2 linked regions of the Pararoseomonas sp. SCSIO 73927 genome follow. Each later gene encodes a partner of the first gene's protein in a complex. Links are inferred from orthologs where the notes say so. Each region holds a gene or a part of one and is shown on either strand. Other genes may lie near its edges. The genes, in order: VQH23_RS20185 and ssb.

Region 1 (9,919 bases):
TTGAACACGTCCTTCTCCTGCTGGGTCAGGAAGTCCAGGTGCTGCACGGAGCCCTTGGTGACCGTCACGGAGGTCCAGGTCTCCTCGTCGTCGCGCCCGTGCTTCGCCAGAACCTTCTGAAGGTAGGGGTTCCGCACGATGAAGGAGCCGGAGAGCGTCTTGTGGTTGTAGACGTTCGCCGCGATCGGCTCGATCCCCGGGGAGGCGCCGCCGCAGATGATGCTGATGCTGGCCGTCGGGGCGATGGCGATCTTGTTGGAGAACCGCTCCATGATGCCGTACTCGGCCGCGTCCGGGCAGGGCCCGCGCTCGGCGGCCAGCTCGCGGCTGGCGGCGTCGGCACCGGCGCGGATGTGCTTGAACATCCGGATGTTCCAGACCTTCGCCACCACGCTCTCGAACGGAACGTTCTGAGCCTGCAGGAATGAGTGGAAGCCCATAACGCCGAGGCCGACGGAGCGCTCGCGCATGGCGCTGTACTTCGCCTTCGCCATGCTGTCCGGCGCGCTCTCGATGAAGGACTGCAGCACGTTGTCGAGGAAGCGCATCACGTCCGGGATGAAGCGCGGCTCGTCCTTCCACTCAAACCAGGTCTCGCAGTTCAGGGAAGAGAGGCAGCACACGGCGGTGCGGTTGCGACCGTGGTGGTCGCGCCCGGTCGGCAGCGTGATCTCGGAGCAGAGGTTGGAGGTCTTCACCTCGAGCCCGGCAAGCTTGTGATGCTCCGGCATCGCCCGGTTCACGTGGTCCGAGTAGATGATGTAGGGCTCGCCCTGCTCCATCCGCGCCGTCAGCAGGCGGATCCAGAGGCCGCGGGCGGAGATCTTGCGGATCACCGCGCCGTCCTTCGGCGAGGTCAGCGCCCACTCCTCGTCGGCCTCCACCGCGCGCATGAAGGCGTCGGGGATGAGGATGCCGTGGTGGAGGTTCAGCGCCTTGCGGTTCGGGTCGCCGCCGGTCGGACGGCGGATGTCGATGAACTCCTCGATCTCCGGGTGGGAGATCGGCAGGTACACGGCGGCCGAGCCGCGGCGGAGCGAGCCCTGGGAGATGGCGAGCGTCAGGCTGTCCATCACCCGGATGAAGGGGATGATGCCGGAGGTCTTGCCGTTCTGCCCGACCTTCTCGCCGATCGAGCGCAGATTGCCCCAGTAGGAACCGATGCCGCCGCCCTTGGAGGCGAGCGCCACGTTCTCGTTCCACAGCCCCACGATGTCGTCGAGGCTGTCATCCGCCTCGTTTAGGAAGCAGGAGATGGGCAGGCCGCGCTTGGTGCCGCCGTTGGACAGCACCGGGGTGGCCGGCATGAACCAGAGCTTCGAGATGTAGTCGTAGATGCGCTGGGCATGCGCCGCGTCGTCACCATAGGCGCTGGCGACGCGGGCAAAGAGGTCCTGGTACGATTCGCCAGGCATCAGATAGCGATCGCTCAGCGTGTCCTTGCCAAACGCCGTCAGCAGGGCGTCGCGCGAACGATCGACCTGAACCTGGCCATGGCCCTCAAGCTGGATGGCATCAAACATCTCGAAACCCCTGAATTCCCCCGCGGCGGAGGATGCCTCTGGGACGCTACCCGCACAAGATATCGCGTGGCCCGGGGAGAACGAGCGCTATATGTGGTGAGTTGCCGTGGCGTTTTCGACACGGCCGGACAGGTTGCGCCGAACGACTCGCATCTTTTCAGCGAGTCGCACAGCGTTCCTCCGGCTGTCATCAAAGGAGAACATTTTTGTGAGGCTGAAGCCTCCCCGTGATCCCCGCAATCCACAGCCCCGCGCCATGCGCGGGGCTGAATGCAGGCCTCAGCGCAGCGGGGGCGCGTACTGCAGACCGCCCTTGGTCCAGAGGGCGTTGATGCCGCGCTGGATGCCGAGGGGCGTCATGTTGCGATCCCAGACCTCGGCGAAGTTGCCGACCTGCCGAACGATCTGCGCCGCCCAGTCGTTGCTCATGCCCATCCCCTGCCCGAGCTCGCCCGAGCGGCCGAGGAAGCGCTGGATGTCCGGGTTCGTGCTGTTCGCGAAGCTGCCGATGTTGCGGCTGTCGATGCCCAGCTCCTCCGCCGTCACCATGGCGAAGTGCGCCCAGCGGGCCATGTCGAAGAACCGCCAGTCGCCCTTGCGAACCGCGACGCCGAGCGGCTCCTTCGAGATGATGTCGGGCAGCACGACGAAGCGGGTGGCGTTCGCCCCGTGGCTGGCGCGGTAGGAGGCGAGGGCCGAGGCGTCGGTGGAGTAGCTATCGCAGCGGCCGGCAAGGAAGGCGGCGCGCAGCTCCTCGATGCTGTCCATCACCACGGGGGTGAAGCGCATGTTGTGGGTGCGGAAGTAGTCGGCCACGTTCAGCTCGTTCGTGGTGCCGGGCAGCAGGCAGATCGTCGCGCCGTCCAGCTGGCGGGCGCTGGTGATCCCGGAATCGGACTTCACCAGGAAGCCCTGGCCGTCGAAGACGTTGATGCTGGCAAAGGCCAGGCCCAGCGAGCCCTCGCGCGCCATGCTCCAGGTCGTCACGCGGGCGAGGACGTCGATCTCGCCGGATTGCAGCATGGTGAAGCGCTGCGCCGTGCTGGCCGGCACGAAGCGCACCTTGCGGGCATCCCCGAGCACGGCCACCGCGATGGCGCGGCAGGAATCCACGTCGATCCCGTGCCACTCGCCGCGGCTGTCCGGCGTGCCGAAGCCCGGCGAGTTCGGGGTGACGCCGCAGATTAGGGAGCCGCGCGCCCGAATGGCGGCCACGGTGTCCGGCGCGGGCTGGGCGAGCGCCGGCAGGGCGAGGAGCGCCGCCACCCCGGCGGCCAGGATTGTCTTGAGCATGGGCGTTTCCTCCATTCCCCGGTTTCGCCGGGCGGGCGCCCATTCTGTCCCCTTCCCGCCCCGCTTCCCAGGGGGCGGGCGCGGTGGCCCCCCCTAGCCCCTCACTCCCACTCGATTGTTCAGATAGCCTATAAGGCTTTGAAAACTATAGGATAACACCCCATTTCGACGGCCATTTTCCGATTGCATGGCCGTCAAAATTGTACGCTTTTGATTTCATTGGGAAAACTGCCAGAAAAATATTTTCGCGGGTCCGGCATCTATCGAGGTCAATCGCCGCTCAGAGCCCGTTCTTTTGCCTGCCGAGCGTTACTCAGAGGACTGCCCGAAAGGAACATCAACGTCATTTAGCAGCATACGTACCTTGAATCGAGTGAGTGCTGAAGCCTGATTGCTCCACCCCCATCGACGGCGCTTGGGCGCGCTAACGCGGCTCGACGACAAACCGCCGGGCGCGGAACTCCGTTACACGTTTGATACGATGAGTGAGGTATTCGCGATAGCTGGACAAGATCCCGTTGGCGTCAGCACCATTTTCAGCCAACAGCCGCTCCGTCTCGTCAAGTGCCTGACGCAGCGTAAAGCCCCCAGCGGCATGGTCTATCAGACGGTCGGTCAAGTCACACTCCACACCAAGCTTCACGTCATCCGACAAGGCCGACCGGCCGCCGTAGTAGATCAATCGCCGACCAAAAACCCGGAGCCGTTCATCGTCAAATTCTTGAACGATGGCCGCCGCCTCCCCCCAACCCACGGTATGGAATTTTGCCATGCGATCCTCGTCATCTCGACCAGGAAAGCCCTCGTAGATCCGCCCTTCCACATGGCTAGACGGCGAACGACGTGCTCGCGTCGCCACGAAGGCCTCAATGATCCGAGAGCGCAGCGCCGTATCTTCCTTGATGCTCCGGGCACGTCTCTCCAGATCATCAATGTCGGCGCCGTCGAGCATGGCGTCGGGCGCATCGTAGAAAGCTGTCAATGTAGGGGCAGCATTGATTCGGAGCCTTCGGACAGGACTTGGTTTTGCTGACAAGTAGCTCTGGAACGCCTCTTCCGTCATCACAGCAAGCTCTTCGCGGGCGACGTCCAAACGTAAGCAGAACCTACCATTGGGCTGATCCGGATCTGCGCCGATACACACAACCGGCGTGTGATAGGGCGCATTGCCAAAAAACTCGGTGAGGAAAAACCCGTCTTCGGTGTCGACGAAATCTCCAACAGTCGCTTTCTTCGAAAAGCGCACGAAGCGATGCCAGAGTTCGGGCGATCGTTCATGGACGCGGCGGCAAAGACCGAGCGTGGCAACCACATCACCCATAGCGTCGTGCGCGTCTGTGTGAGCAACGTCATTTGCCGATGCAAGCTGTTCCAGACGAAAAATCGGGCGCCCTTCTGGCCCGTAGGGAACAGACAGGCTGGCCGGTGATAGACCCGCCGCCGCCATTACAAGGCCCAGAACATCGGCGCGGGAATTACCGTGGCTGCTGGTGAGATAAGCTGGCTGCAGCGTCTGAAAAAATGCGTGCCTGAGCATTTCCTCGTCGAACCGGATGGAGTTGTAGCCCACAAAAATCGACGGAGACCAGCACAGGAGCTTTTCTCGGATAAGGAGGACCATCTGATAGTGCGACGGCAACCCCTCATCGGTGAGGCGTTCAATTGGCAGCCCGTTTGTCAGAAGTGCGCTCGGGTGGGGAACGACATGCGGCAAAAGACGTGAGCGCGCCTCGAACCGATCGACCTCGTTGAGATCGTTGTCAGTCCGTATTGCCGCGAAATGCACGATCTGATCGAAACCATGCCTGAGCCCCGTTGTCTCCGTGTCGAAGAATACGAAGCCCATACACACCCCCTCGCCTAGAAATGACTCGCTAGGCGGAACCGCATCGCGGATGCACTCACCCGGAACTTTTTTGCAAGCACCTCAATCCCGACGTCATCCTCCATGTCCAGTCCACTAGCGTCCAGGGCATTCGCAAGGAATTCTCGAGGCATAAGTAGCTCAGACGCAAATGCGTTGGCCTCGATTTCCAGAGGGTCGATTCCCTGTGACGAGACGTCATCGCGCAACAGAACCCGAAACCCTTTGTCGACATGCACGGCCTTCTGGATATTCGCGGCATGCAACACATGATGCCCAAGCTCATGTGCGGCCGTAAACCGTTGCCGGTTCGGGTGATGCAAGGCGTTCACGCCGATGATACCGATGCCGTCCTTTATGAAGGCCATGCCGGAGAGATCGTCCTCCAGAGGCGCATACTGAAGTACAACGTTCCTAGCCTTGATAATGCGCTCAATGGGAACTGGGGCTCCCTTCACTCCGAACTCCCGCAACATCCTGCGCGCAGCTTCCCGCGCCATTTCGGGGTTGGCGGTCACGACCCGGCTCTTCCGGAACTATGGCGCGCAAGCGCATCCGCGATCAGATCATTGATCTGCGCCTTGCCGCGAGCGGTCACTGTTTCGTCTGACAAGATCATCTGCATATCCTCACGGGGCTGTGGTTTTGGCACGGCGGGTAGCAAATCGGCGGGCTTTGAAAATTCCAGCGCCGACGCGAGACTGTAGACGTGATGCAACAACACGTTCTGCCGGCCGCTCTCGATATTTGCCACTGACGCACGCGACATACCCACTTTGGCTGCCAGCTCGGCTTGGGTGAGTTCAAGTGTCTTTCGCCTCGAAGCGACAAGCTTCCCGAACGCTACATAGATCGACTCATCTGGCATTCCCAATGTTTGCGTTCCACACCGCACGATGTCAATGTCACAAACACAATGTGCTTAATATTGTCATTTAAAATGTGTGTATTGACAACAATCCAGCGTCCTGAAATTGGTTAGGCGTCGGTGAATGTCCGATTCGGGCAGCGGCGAGCAGGAAGGAAGTCAGAATGTCAAAACGCATCCATGTCGTTCCCCACGATTCCGGTTGGGCGACGCGCCGTGAGGGAGCTTCCCGCGTGGGAACGACACACAGCACCCAGGCGCAGGCAACCGAAGCAGCGCGCAACACCGCGATCCGCGAGCGCGGCGAGGTGGTGATACACCGTCCCGACGGTCGCATCCGGGACGCCAACTCCTACGGCAACGATCCCTTCCCTCCGAAGGGGTAAGCCCAGCGGCCGCAGCCGCTTGGGCTCAGTTTTTCCAACTTTCGCATTCAACCCGCCAGGCAGGCGACGCGAGGACGATCACGATGCAGAAGCTGACGGCGGTGCAGAACGAGGACTTCAATCAACCCAAGGGCATCCAGCGCGCACGCCGGCTTCCCGATCCCGCGCTCGGAGCACTCTGGAATTCGATCATCCTGGACGAGCGCCTGAAGGCCCAGCTCCTCTCGCAGGCGATGCTGAACTTCACGATGCGCGGTAAGGTCGACCGTAGTGTTATTCCGCTCCACGGCGTCATTATGCTTGTCGGACCACCAGGGACCGGCAAGACATCTCTCGCTCGCGGATTGGCACATCGTACCGCCGAGACATTTCCTGGCGGCGGGTTCCGCCTGCTCGAAGTCGAGCCCCACGCGCTAACCAGTTCGGCGATGGGCAAGACCCAGCGTGCGGTCTCGGAGCTGTTCTCACAGTCGATCGCCGAAGCGGCCGCCGCAGGACCGACGATTGTGCTCCTCGATGAAGTCGAGACGCTTGCCGCGGACCGGTCGAAAATGAGCCTGGAGGCCAATCCGATCGATATCCACCGCGCAACCGATGCCGTGCTCGTTCAACTTGACGCTCTGGCCGAACGGCATCCGAACCTGCTGTTCCTTGCCACCAGCAACTTTCCCGAGGCGGTCGACGCGGCCTTCACCTCGCGCTGTGACCTGGTCGTCCATGTGCCGCTGCCCGATCGTGAAGCGTGCGGGCTTATCCTGAAGGATTGCCTGACTGGTCTCGGCAAGACCTATCCAGCCATCGCGAAGCTGCCGACGACCTCGGGTTTCGACCGCTGCGCGGCCGAATGCGTCGGGCTCGACGGACGCGCCATCCGCAAGATGGTGGCCAACGCCTTGGCCAGCAGCCCGCAAACGGCCATGAATCCCGAACGCGTCACGCTCGAGGATCTGTTAGGCGCGGCGCGCGCTGCCAAGGCGGGCCGTATGTCGGGAGGCAAGGCGTCATGAGCACCGTTGCCAGCCGCACATTCAAGAGTACGCCCGAGCGCGACGCCTCACGGACCTGGACGGCGATCGTTGATCTCTTGACTCAGGGCAAGGCAGGAGATGCACGGACGGAGCTTCTTGCCGTCACCGGTGTCGCCGCCAGTGTGATCGCTGATCAGGCGCCCAAGGACGCCGCGATCACAGTCACCTGCGATGGTCCGCGCACGCGCATCTATTGCCTCTATGACGATGACGCCATCGACGGTTCCGGTGCGAATGAAGACTCCCTTGGCTTTGACCCGCTGAAAGGGGATTGGCGGGTATCGCTGCCTTGCCTGGCGGACGATCTCGCATGGGTCCAGGCTGCGCTCAAAAAGCACAGCACACGCATCACGGCGCGCGATCTTGATGCGGCTGTCTCCAGCGCAGACGAGTCGGCGACCACGAAATCACAGACCCTTATATTCGATCCGAAAGGGTTTCTGGGCTCATGACCAGCGTCGCTGTCAACACCTATACCCACTCTGTCACCTATGTGGCTGACAACATCCTCAAAAGCTTGAAGGACATCATCCGCCTTGTGGGCCTCGATCCAACCGAGTTTGTCGGCGACTGGGAACTGCACATGCGCGGTGTGCAGACCTGGTTGAACACTGGCGATCTCGAAACCGTAAAGCTGGAAATCTACAACCCGAGAACGGACGCGCTGATTGTCCGGTGGGACATCGACATCGCCTATGGCTGGTCCGGAGGCGATGGCGGTTTTTGGACGGATACCGAGCAGCTCAAATACGCCATCAGAAAGGCGGGGCTGGTTCCGAGCGAGGCGCGGTATCGACTCCTTCTTCAAAGCAAGCCGGGACGTCCCGACGTGGCTGGGTGGAGCAAGGCGAGCGGCCGTTCGACGGAGGGCATGGTTCGTCAAAGCCTCGGGACGACTGTCGAACACAGCGGCCTTGGCGCCAGCACCTCTTATCTTAGGAGAGCTTGATGCTCACGATCGACGAAGCGTTCCGGAAATTCAAAAGTCGATTGGAATTGAACGATCGTGAGCAGGCAAACGCCTCCGCGCGCCAGAAGGAAGTCCGGGATTATCTGGACACCAAGTTCAAGATCGACCGGAGCTTCCTGACCGGATCCTATGCGCGCTGGACCAAGACAAAGCCATTGAAAGACGTCGACATCTTCTTCGTCTTGAAACCGTCGGAAGATCACTATCGTTCCAAAGCGCCATCGGTTGTGCTGACTGATTTTCACAACGCCTTGGTCGAGAAGTACGGCGACAAGGCCAAGAAGCAGAACCGCTCGATCAACGTCGATTTTGGCGTGAGGGCGGATGCCGAGGATAACACCGATTACCGAGTCATCAGTGTCGATGTCGTTCCTGCTTTCGACAAAGATGAAAATTTCGAGATTCCTGATAACGAAATCGGCAAGTGGATCGGGACCAACCCTCAGACCCATGCCGCAGAGGCAACGACCGCACATCAGGCCTATTCAAACGAATGGAAGGGTCTCGTGCGGATGTTGAAATACTGGAACAACAACCCCAAGCACGGCGAGAAGCCGGTGAAGCCCTCGTTCCTCATCGAAGTCATGGCAATGCAATGTCTTTATGGCGGCTGGGGTGGCAGCTTTGACCGCGAGATTCAGGGGTTCTTTGCAACGCTCGCGGCCCGGGTTTTCGACGAGTGGCCTGATCCCGCCGGCCTCGGTCCGCCGATCAGCAACAGCATGGACACGGCCCGCAAGACGCGGGCGCGCGACCTTCTGCGTGCAGCGGAGCGTGAAGCAACCGTTGCAATCGACCATGTCCGCCACGGCCGTAACGGAGAGGCGTTGCGCGCCTGGCGGGAATTGTTCGGCCCGAAATTTCCGCTGTCTTAACGACAGCCATCAAAATCCCACGGAGTTTTTCGATGTCGGAATGGTCCTTGTCCCAGCTTCTTTCCTCGTTGCATGAAGACATTCAGCAGCGTCTCGCAACCGTCCGAAAGTCGTTCAGCCACCCGGGGACGAAGGGCGATGCCAGCGAGAATGTTTGGATCAGCATGCTGGAGACATATTTGCCGAAGCGCTATCAGGCTTCCAAGGCGCATGTTGTCGATAGCCTGGGCAACTTCAGCCAACAGATCGATGTTGTGATTTTCGATCGCCAGTATTCACCCTTCATTTTCACATATGAGAACGAGACGATCATCCCGGCCGAGAGCGTCTACGCCGTCTTCGAGGCAAAGCAGACGGCGAATGCCGGCCTAGTGGCATACGCGCAGCAGAAAGTTGCAAGTGTCAGGTGCCTTCACCGCACGAGCCTACCGATTCCATATGCCAAGGGCGTCTATCCCGCGAAACCGTTGATCCCGATCTTGGGCGGCCTCCTGACTTTTGAAAGCGAATGGAGTCCTGCTCTCGGAGCCTCATTTGAGAAGGCCCTGGCCGCCGACGTTGGTGACGGGCGGCTCGATATCGGCTGTGTCGCCTCACATGGCCACTTTTTCTTCGATCAGCCGACCGCGAGCATCAGCTTCGTCAACGAAAATAAGCCTGCGACAGCATTCCTGTTCAAGCTGATTTCTCAACTGCAATTCAGCGGAACCGTTCCGATGATCGATGTGGAAGCCTACGGACAGTGGCTAACCAAATAGGTGATCGGCTGTCCGTCCAGCACATCGAAAAAGTGAAATATCTATTCGCGCAGCTGAGGAAGCTGGATGACCCGGGAGTCCCTGCGGCCTCCAGCGTCTCCAGCTGGTCACAAAATGTCATCGTCCGACGCTGCGTTTACTATCAGCGCCTCGCCCTCAGCCGCCACAGCGGCATCGGCCGGACGGAGCGCTAGGCGGATGTCAGCGGCTCGACCTTCCTCGTGAAACCACAGATCGACCACGGCGGTATCATCACTGCGCGGCCGCGGCGATGCCTCCCTGACCTTGAAGGTCGTTGGCAAATTAACCGACGTTCCAAATACCAGCGCGTGCTGCCGAGGCAATGACGGCAAC
Region 2 (9,823 bases), 230 kb from region 1 along the record:
GGCGGAAGAGGGTGACGCCAGCAGCCGGGCGGCCCATCACGCGCACCTGGTCGGCGGGCATGCGGATCAGGCGGCCGTTATCCGTCACCAGCATCACGTCGTCGCCCGGGCGCACCGGGAAGGTCGCGACGACCGCGTGGCCCTTGCTGCGGCCCAGCGGGATGCTCGCGATCCCCTGCCCACCCCGGCCGGAGCGGCGGTACTCGTAGGCAGAGCTGCGCTTGCCGAAGCCGGTGTCGGTGACGACGAGGAGAATCTCCTCCGCCTCCGTCAGCTCCTGCGCCCGCTCATCGCTCAGCGCCACCTCCTCGGCGGGCTCGGCGCCCTCCTCGGCCGTGGCATCGGCCGCCGCGCTCGCCTCCGCGGCCTCCTCTGCCGTCGCCTCGCCCTGGGCGCGGCGGCGGGCGGCGGAGAGCTTCAGGTAGGCGGCGCGCTCGCCAGGGGTGGCCGGGACGTTGCGCAGGACGGAGAGGGCAATGACCGCGTCGTCCTTGCCCACCAGCTTGATGCCGCGCACGCCCGTGGAGTCGCGGCCCGCGAAGACGCGCAGCACGCCCTCCTCCGCCGTGAAGCGGATGGCGCGGCCGAGCCGGGTGGCGAGAAGGATGTCGTCGCCCTCCCGGCAGGTCTGCACGCCCACCAGGCTGTCGCCCTCGTCCAGCTTCATGGCAATCAGGCCCGCCGCGCGCACGTTGCGGAAGTCCGAGAGCTTGTTGCGCCGGACATTGCCCGAGACGGTCGCGAAGACGAGGTGCAGGTTCTCCCACAGGCTCTCGTCCTGCGGCAGCGGCAGCACCGCCGTCACCTGCTCGCCGTCCTGCAGCTGCAGGAGCTGGCGGAGCGAGCGGCCACGCGCCGTCGGGCCCGCCTCCGGAAGACGCCACACCTTCTCGCGGAAGGCCATGCCGCGGCTGGTGAAGAACAGCACGTGCTGGTGCGTGTGCGCGTTGAAGCTGCGGATGACGACGTCGTCCTCCCGCGTGCCCGCCGCGCTGCGGCCGCGGCCGCCCCGGTTCTGGGCGCGGAAGGTCTCCAGCGGCGTGCGCTTCACGTAGCCGTCGCGGGTCAGGGTGACGACCATCAGCCCCGGCTCGATCAGGCTCTCGTCGTCCTGCTCGGCCAGCCCGTCCACGATCTGCGTCATGCGCGGGGAGGCGATCTGGGCGCGCACCTCCGCCAACTCCTGCGCCATCAGCTCCAGCCGCCGCGGGCGGGAGGAAAGAATCTCCAGCAGCTCGCGGATGTTGGCGGCGATCTCGTCCAGCTCCTGCTGGATCTTCTCGCGCTCCAGCCCGGTCAGGCGGCGCAGCGTCAGCTCCAGGATGCCGCGCGCCTGTGCCTCGGTCAGATGAACCGTGTCGTCCTGCACGAGGTTGCCGGCATCGTCCACCAGCGCCAGCAGCGCGCCGATGTCCCCCGCCGGCCAAGCCTTCGCCATCAGAGCTGCGCGCGCCTCGGCGGCATCCGCGCTGGCGCGGATGATGCGGATCACCTCGTCGATGTTCGCGACCGCGATGGCGAGGCCGATCAGGATATGGCCGCGATCCCGAGCCTTGTTCAGCCGGAAGCGGCTGCGGCGGGTGATCACCTCCTCGCGGAAGCGGATGAAGACCTGCAGCGCGTCGCGCAGGCCCATCTGGCGGGGCGTGCCGTCGTCCAGCGCCAGGAAGTTCACGGCGAAAGAGGTCTGGAGGTTCGTGAAGCGGTAGAGCTGGTTCAGCACCACCTCCGCCGTCGCGTCCTTCTTCACCTCGATCACGATGCGCATGCCGTCGCGGTCGCTCTCGTCCCGCAGGTCGGAGATGCCCTCCACCTGCTTGGCCCGCGCCAGGTCGGCGATGCGCTCGATCAGCGTCGCCTTGTTCACCTGGTACGGGACTTCGGTGACGATGATGGCGGAACGCCCGCCGCGCATCTCCTCGATCTCGCAGCGCGCGCGCACGGGGATGGAGCCGCGCCCCGTTTCGAAGGCGGCCCGGATGCCCGCACGGCCGAGAATGAGACCGCCTGTCGGGAAGTCCGGCCCGGGCATGATCCCCATCAGCTCCTCGAGCGTGACGTCGGGGTTGGCGATCATCGCCAGCGTCGCGTCGATCACCTCGCCCGGGTTGTGGGTGGGGATGTTTGTCGCCATGCCCACGGCGATGCCGTTGGAGCCGTTGACCAGAAGGTTCGGGTAGGCGGCCGGGAGGACCCGCGGCTCCTCCGCGCTCTCGTCGTAGTTGGGCGAGAAGTCGACCGTGTCCTCGTCGATCCCGGCCAGCAGCGCGGTCGCGGACTTCGCCAGCCGCGCCTCGGTGTAGCGCATGGCCGCCGGCGGGTCGCCGTCCATGGAGCCGTAATTGCCCTGGCCGTCGATCAGGGGCACGCGCATGGAGAAGGGCTGCGCCATGCGGACCATGGCGTCGTAGATCGCGCTGTCGCCGTGCGGGTGGTACTTACCCATCACGTCGCCGACTACGCGGGCGGACTTCTTGTAGGGCTTGTCCGCCGTGAACCCGTTCTCGTTCATGGAGAACAGGATGCGGCGGTGCACCGGCTTCAGCCCGTCCCGCGCGTCCGGAAGGGCGCGCGCCACGATCACGCTCATCGCGTAATCGAGGTAGCTGCGCTGCATCTCCGCCTCGATGGTGACGGGCGCCGTCTCGTCGAAGGGCCGCTCGTCCGGCGGTCCGCCTTCCGTCTCGCTCACTTATCGCCTTCCAATCCGGCCAGAACGGCCATCAAGAGCCTGCCGCCAGCATTGCGGCCATCAGAACGGGATGTCGTCGTCCAGGTCGGCCTTCGGCGCGTCCCAGCCGCCGCCACCCCCGCCGCTACGGGGCTTGCTGGCGCCGCCGGAGGAGGAGGACCGGCCGCCGTAGCCGCCGCCGCTGGATCCGCCGCGCTCGCCATAGCCGCCACCACCGGAGGAGCCGCCGCCGAAGCCGCCCTCCTCACCCCCGCCGCCGCCCTGCCCGCGGCCGCCGATCAGGGTCAACTCGCCCCGGAACTGCCGCAGCACGATCTCGGTGGTGTACTTCTCCTGGCCCTGCTGGTCGGTCCACTTCCGGGTCTCCAGCGCGCCCTCGATGTAGACCTGGTTGCCCTTCTTCAGGTAGCGCTCGGCGATCTCGCCCAGCTTTTCGTTGAAGATAGCAACCGAGTGCCACTCGGTCCGCTCCTGCTGATTCCCCTCGCGGTCCTTGTAGCGCTCGCTGGTCGCCAGGCGCAGGTTCACCACCCGGCCGCCGTTCTGGAAGTTCCGCACCTCGGGGTCGCGCCCCAGCGTGCCGAGGATGATCACCTTGTTGACGCCGGCCATGCCACCCACATCCCTGCCCGGCCGGGGAAGCCCGGGCCGAAGCCATCCACAACCAATTTCGAGCGGTTCCGCGCGCCGGGGCCGCGAATCGCTGCCGCCCGCCCACGAATCCTCACGGGGAAACCCAGGCGGGTCGCAGAAGCTACCCCCCGGGAGGCGGCAAGGCCACCCCCCGGGGGGAAGGGACGAGGCGCCCCCCGGCAACCTCTTCCCGCCGCCATTATATGGTGGCAAACATCCCTGAACACAATGCGAACAAAGGGTCGGATCGCCTGTGCCTGACAGCCTTCCCGAGACCAGCGGCCGCCTTGCCAACCGGGGCGGGCTCGAGATCGGCAGCGGCGGCCATATCCGCATCCGCGGCGCCCGGCAGCACAACCTCAAGAACATCGACCTCGACATCCCCAAGGGGACGCTGACGGTCATCACCGGCCTCTCCGGTTCCGGCAAGTCCTCCCTCGCCTTCGATACGATCTACGCGGAGGGCCAGCGACGCTACGTGGAGAGCCTCTCCGCCTATGCCCGGCAGTTCCTGGAGCTGCAGCAGAAGCCGGACGTGGACAGCATCGAGGGCCTGTCGCCTGCCATCTCGATCGAGCAGAAGACCACCTCCCACAACCCCCGCTCCACCGTCGGCACGGTGACGGAGATCGCCGACTACATGCGCCTGCTCTGGGCGCGGGTGGGCATCCCCTACTCCCCGGCCACAGGCCTGCCGATCGAGGCGCAGACCGTCTCGCAGATGGTGGACCGGACCCTGGCCATGCCGGAAGGGACCCGGCTGCTGGTCCTGGCCCCGATCGCCCGCGGCAAGAAGGGCGAGTGGAAGAAGGAGATCGCCGAACTCCAGCGCCGGGGCTTCGAGCGGGTGAAGGTGAACGGCACCCTCTACCGGATTGAGGAGGTGCCCGCCCTCAACAAGAAGCTGAAGCACGACATCGAGGCGGTGGTGGACCGCGTGGTGGTGCGGGAGGGCGCCCAGCAGCGCCTGGCCGACAGCTTCGAGACGGCGCTCGGCCTCTCGGACGGGGTCATCTACCTGGAAGGGGCGGATGCCAAGCCCGGGGAGGAGGGGGCGCGGACCGTCTTCTCCTCCCGCTTCGCCTGCCCGGAATGCGGCTTCACTATCGAGGAGATCGAGCCCCGGCTCTTCTCCTTTAACTCGCCCCAGGGCGCCTGCCCGGAATGCGACGGGCTGGGGATGGAGAAGTTCTTCGACCCCGCCCTGGTCGTGCCGGACGACGTGAAGACCATTGCCGAGGGCGCCGTAGCCGCCTGGGCCGGCGGCTCCTCCTCGCCCTACTACGACCAGACGCTCGAGAGCCTGGCGCGGCACTTCAAGGTTTCCACCAACACCGCTTGGGCCGACCTGCCCAAGGCGGTTCGGAGCGCCATCCTGCACGGCACCTCGGATGTCGTGACCCTGAAGTACAAGGACGGGCTGCGCGCCTACGAGGTGAAGAAGGCCTTCGAGGGGGTGATCCCAAACCTCGAGCGGCGCCTGCGCGAGACGGACAACCCTTGGGTCCGGGAAGACCTGCAGCGCTACCAGTCCGAGCGCCCCTGCCATGTCTGCCAGGGCGCGCGGCTGAAGCCGGAGGCGCTGGCCGTCCGGGTGGCGGACCTGAACATCGCCCAGGCCTCCGACCTGTCCATCCGGAAGTCCATGGAGTGGTTCGCGGGCGTCTTCGACCAGCTCTCCCCCCAGCGGCAGGAGATCGCCCGCCGGATCCTGCGGGAGATCAACGACCGGCTGCGCTTCCTCGTGGATGTCGGGCTGGATTACCTTTCCCTCGCCCGTGGCTCTGCAAGCCTCTCGGGTGGCGAGAGCCAGCGTATCCGGCTGGCCTCCCAGATCGGCTCCGGCCTCACGGGCGTGCTCTACGTGCTGGACGAGCCCTCCATCGGCCTGCACCAGCGGGACAATGAGCGCCTGCTCGTCACGCTCCGGCGCCTGCGTGACATCGGCAACACCGTGCTGGTGGTGGAGCACGACGAGGACGCGATCCGCGCCGCCGACTACCTGGTGGATATCGGCCCAGCTGCCGGCGCCGGGGGCGGCCGGATCATCGCCCAGGGCACGCCGGAGGAGGTGATCGCCAACCCGGACAGCGTCACCGGCGCCTACCTCTCCGGCCGCCGCTCCGTGCCCGTGCCGGCGCAGCGCCGGCAGCCCGACCCCAAGCGGCAGCTCAAGGTGGTCGGCGCCTCGGGCAACAACCTGAAATCCGTGTCCGCCAGCATGCCGCTGGGCACCTTCACCTGTGTCACCGGCGTCTCCGGCGGCGGTAAGTCCACCCTGGTGATCGAGACCTTGTACAAGGCCGCGGCCCGCCGCCTGATGGGGGCCGGCACGGTCCCCTCCCCGCACGAGCGGATCGAGGGGTTGGAGCTGCTGGACAAGATCATCGACATCGACCAGTCGCCGATCGGCCGCACCCCGCGCTCCAACCCTGCCACCTACACGGGCCTCTTCGCGCCCATCCGGGACTGGTTCGCGGAGCTGCCGGACTCCCGGGCGCGCGGCTACAAGGCCGGCCGCTTCTCCTTCAACGTCAAGGGCGGACGCTGCGAGGCCTGCCAGGGTGACGGCCTCATCAAGATCGAGATGCACTTCCTGCCCGATGTCTACGTCACCTGCGACACCTGCAAGGGCAAGCGCTACAACCGCGAGACGCTGGAGGTGAAGTTCCGCGGCAAGTCCATCTCCGACGTGCTGGAGATGACAGTGGACGAGGGGCTGGAGTTCTTCTCCGCCGTTCCGGCCATCCGGGACAAGCTGAAGGTGCTGAGCGAGGTGGGGCTGGGCTACATCCACCTGGGCCAGCAGGCCACCACCCTCTCGGGCGGCGAGGCGCAGCGCATCAAGCTGGCGAAGGAGCTGGCCCGCCGCGCAACCGGGCGCACCCTTTACATCCTCGACGAGCCGACCACAGGCTTGCACTTCGAGGATGTGCGCAAGCTCCTGGAGGTGCTGCACGCGCTGGTGAACCAGGGCAACACCGTGCTGGTAATTGAGCACAACCTGGAGGTCATCAAGACCGCCGACTGGATCCTGGACATGGGCCCGGAGGGCGGCGATGGCGGCGGGCGCGTGGTGGCCGAGGGCACGCCGGAGGAGGTGGCCGCGAGCCCGGAGAGTCACACCGGCCGTTTCCTCGCGCCCCTGCTCTCGGCGCATGGGGTCCAGGCACCGCTGCCCGCGAAGAAGCGCAAGCGCGCCTGACCGCGGCGCCCCGGTCAGGGGCGCCGCCACGGCTCAGGCGTTCCAGACCACCATCGTGGCCCGGGCGCATTCGTGCATCACGGTCAGGGCCCGCTGCACGGCGTCCTTGCCGATGACGAAGGGGTTGGGCCCGCCCGCCCGCTTCGCGGCCAGCTTCTTCGCCGCCTCGTCCCAGCCCGTATGGTTGGAGAGGAGCACATCCACCCCCTGCCGCGCCGCTATGTCGCGGGTCCGCGCCGTGCCGTCGATATAGGCCTGAAGGCGGCGAATGCGGTCGGGCTGGCGGTTGAAGTTGAAGGCGGTGCCGCCCCAGAGCACGCCGCGGTGCGTCTGCCCGCCATCCTTCAGGTCGATCAGCAGGGAGATGGTGCCCATGGTGTGGCCGGGAGTGGCGATCACGTCCAGCGCTGTGTCGCCGAGCGAGACCTTGCCGCCATCCTCCACCGCGATGTCCCGCTGCGGCGGGCGGCCCCAGGCCGGCAGGTCGAATTCGAGCTTCGTCTCCACCATCCGCCAGTCCTCGCCGCTCATCACGACGCGGGTGCCGTAGCGCCGCTGGAAGTGGCCGCAGCCGCCGTAGTGGTCGCCGTGGCCGTGGGTGACGACGAGGAGCTTCACCGCCGCCGGGTCCAGCCCGGTCCGGCGCATCCCGGCATCCGTGATGGTCTCGGCCTGCTCGTCATTGTCCATGGCGTCGATCAGGATAATCCCGTCGGAGGTCGGGACGGCCCAGGACGTCACCCACTCGCTGCCGAGGAAGACGAGGTTGTCGAAGGCCCGGCCCGGCGGGGGCGCGGGCATGCGGATCAGCTCCTCCATGCCCGGCCGGCGCTCGGTAGGCGGCACGATCATGTCGGCCAGGCGCATCAGCGGCGTCAGGTCCGTCCCCGCCGCCTCTCGCGCCAGGGCGAGGTGGCGCTGCGCCTCGGCGGAGAGCGCCGCCTGCGCCTCCGCGCGGGTTAGCGGGGCGGCGGCCATAATGCAGCAGGCGCAGCCGAGCTTCAGGAAGCGCCGCCGGCCGGGGTCAACCGCTTCCGCCACCAACCGGGTGGGCGCGCGGCCTCGCTGGAAGAACATCGGATCTCTCCTCCCCTGTGCTTCCCGGCAGCTTGCACCCGTGCGCCGGGCGGCGTCATCAGGAGTGCGTCAGATCCGCCCTGTCCAACCGGCCCAGGCCACGGCGACCCGGTCCCCCAGCCCGCGCGGCGCGGCCGGGGCGCCGGGCTGCCAGCTGGGGGAGAGGACCCGCCGCAGGTCGCGCCCCGCCAGCACCGCCGGCAGCGCGGCGGCCACGGCCCGCCCCGGCAGGCCCGCAACGGCCTTCCGGCCCGCCTCCAGGATCGACAGCCCCTCCCTCGCCAGGGCGCGCCCCGCCTCGACCGGGTCGGCAAATTCCGGCAGCGGGTCCCGCCCCTGCGCGACGAGGGCCGAGAGGCTGCGCAGCGTGCCGCCGAGCCCGTAGGCCGTTCCGATCAGCCGAAGCCCCTCCATGGTACCGTCAGTGGCACCGAGCAGCCGGCCGGTCTCGGCGGCCATGGCCCCGGCGGTGCCGCGCAACCTCTCCAACAGCGGGGTGGCCTCCTCGCCCGTCTCATCGGCCTCGCGCGCGTCGATCATCGCCAGCAGGGGCTCCGGGGCCAGCGCACCGGCCCGGAGGGCATCCGCCAGCGGCCCGGCCACCTCGTGGCGGCGTGCGGGGTTGCCGGACGCCGCCTCCTCCACCGCGTCCCGCCACCATTGCAGGCGGATCAGCACCATCATCGGCTCCCGCGCCGCCTCCCGCGCCCGGGCGAGCTCGTGGTTCAGGGCGATGAGGGTGAAGATCGCCTCCCGCGACGCGGCGGGCGCGAAAAGGGCGCAGAGGAAGCGGTCCGGGTCGTGCCGGCGCGCGAACTCGGCGAGGGATGTCGGGGCGGGCGTCTCGGCCATGCCGCGCCCCTTGGCCCGCGCCCGCCCCGCTGTCCAGCGGCTCTCGCGTTGGATTGAGCCGGCCCGCCCTTGGCCGAAGGACCCATCGGGGCGACATTGCGCGCCGAATCAGCGGCCCCGATTCAAAGCAAGGAGATGCCCCATGGCTTTCAGCCTGCCCCCCCTGCCCTATGACGTGAACGCCCTCGCCGCCCGCGGCATGCAGCAGGAGACGCTGGAGCTGCACCACGGCAAGCACCACCAGGCCTATGTCACCGCGCTGAACGGGCTGGTGGAGAGCAAAGGCCTTGCCGGCAAGACCCTGGAGCAGATCGTGGCCGAGGCCGGCAAGGGCGGCGCCGACTCCCTGCCCGTGCTGAACCAGGCCGGCCAGCACTGGAACCACCTGCTGTTCTGGCAGGTGATGTCCCCCAACGGCGGCGACGACAAGATCCCGGACGCGCTGAAGACCCGGATCGAGAGCGACTTCGGCGGGCTGCAGAAGTTCAAGGACGACTTCAAGGCCGCCGGCGTGGGGCAGTTCGGCTCCGGCTGGGCCTGGCTGATCGAGGACACCTCCGGCAAGCTGAAGATCACCAAGACCCCGAACGGCGCCAACCCGATCTCCACCGGCGAGGGCACCCCGCTCCTCGGCGTGGATGTGTGGGAGCACTCTTACTACCTGGACTTCCGCAACCGCCGCCCGGACTACCTCTCCAACTTCCTGGACAAGCTGGTGAACTGGGAGTTCGTGGCCTCGCTCATGGGCAAGGGCATGCAGTCCGGCCAGTCCGCCTGATCCAAGGGCGCTGAAACGAGGAAGGGCGCCGTGGGGAAACCCACGGCGCCCTTCGCGTATCCGGTCGTGGCCCCATCGGGCCGCGCGGCTCAGGCCTTGGCGGCGGCGTCGTTCGCGGCCGTCGGGCGGATCACGCTGCCGATCGTGGTGCGGACGATCGTCACGCGGACGTTCGGGGCAATCTCGGCCTCGATCTCGTCAGACCCCTCCTTCACCCGCGTGATCGTGGCCACCATCCCGCCGCCCGTCACCACGCGGTCCCCGCGCTTGAGCTGGCCGAGCATGTCCCGGTGCTCCTTCATCTTCTTCTGCTGGGGGCGGATGAGGATGAAGTAGAAGACGATGAAGATGAGGATGAGCGGGGCGAACTGCATGATCATGGCAGTCGCGCCGCCGGCGGCCGCGTCCTGGGCGTAAGCCGGGGAAATGAACATGGGGCTGGGCTTCCGTCCGGTATCTTGGGGTGCGAAGAGGGGCGGAAACTAGCCGTCCACCCCCCCGCGTCAAGCGCGGGCGGGCCGGCCACCGGGAAACGACGATGGACACCGCCCTTCTCACCCGCATCGCCGAGGCGCTGGAGCGCCTG

Evidence for each region.
Region 2: the proteins of VQH23_RS20185 (region 1) and ssb are in contact, whole or in part, in a crystal structure (PDB 3C94), measured with the Escherichia coli proteins. The link is inferred for Pararoseomonas sp. SCSIO 73927 from one-to-one orthologs.

The regions. Positions count from the first base shown.
Region 1 is NZ_CP146232.1:4,276,857-4,286,775, reverse strand. The notes cover bases 2,452-5,443. They hold VQH23_RS20185 (exonuclease domain-containing protein), read right to left. Parts: upstream 4,663-5,443; coding sequence 3,241-4,662; downstream 2,452-3,240. Other genes in these bases: VQH23_RS20175 (helix-turn-helix domain-containing protein), read right to left, coding at 5,195-5,443; VQH23_RS20180 (ImmA/IrrE family metallo-endopeptidase), read right to left, coding at 4,677-5,198; VQH23_RS20190 (amino acid ABC transporter substrate-binding protein), read right to left, coding at 2,452-2,816. Also shown: VQH23_RS20195 (ribonucleoside-diphosphate reductase subunit alpha), read right to left, coding at 1-1,523; more of VQH23_RS20190, read right to left, coding at 1,803-2,451; more of VQH23_RS20175, read right to left, coding at 5,444-5,548; VQH23_RS20170 (DUF2188 domain-containing protein), read left to right, coding at 5,713-5,934; VQH23_RS20165 (AAA family ATPase), read left to right, coding at 6,018-6,941; VQH23_RS20160 (hypothetical protein), read left to right, coding at 6,938-7,414; VQH23_RS20155 (HORMA domain containing protein), read left to right, coding at 7,411-7,911; VQH23_RS20150 (CBASS oligonucleotide cyclase), read left to right, coding at 7,911-8,807; CBASS effector endonuclease NucC, read left to right, coding at 8,840-9,565; VQH23_RS20140 (ATP-binding protein), read right to left, coding at 9,673-9,919. UniProt on the Escherichia coli protein: Degrades single-stranded DNA (ssDNA) in a highly processive manner.
Region 2 is NZ_CP146232.1:4,509,915-4,519,737, reverse strand. The notes cover bases 1,529-4,424. They hold ssb (single-stranded DNA-binding protein), read right to left. Parts: upstream 3,305-4,424; coding sequence 2,753-3,304; downstream 1,529-2,752. Other genes in these bases: uvrA (excinuclease ABC subunit UvrA), read left to right, coding at 3,636-4,424; gyrA (DNA gyrase subunit A), read right to left, coding at 1,529-2,617. Outside these bases: more of gyrA, read right to left, coding at 1-1,528; more of uvrA, read left to right, coding at 4,425-6,530; VQH23_RS21390 (MBL fold metallo-hydrolase), read right to left, coding at 6,564-7,607; VQH23_RS21385 (squalene/phytoene synthase family protein), read right to left, coding at 7,677-8,459; VQH23_RS21380 (superoxide dismutase), read left to right, coding at 8,602-9,237; preprotein translocase subunit YajC, read right to left, coding at 9,327-9,671; VQH23_RS21370 (ATP-binding protein), read left to right, coding at 9,776-9,823. UniProt on the Escherichia coli protein: Plays an important role in DNA replication, recombination and repair. Binds to ssDNA and to an array of partner proteins to recruit them to their sites of action during DNA metabolism. Acts as a sliding platform that migrates on DNA via reptation.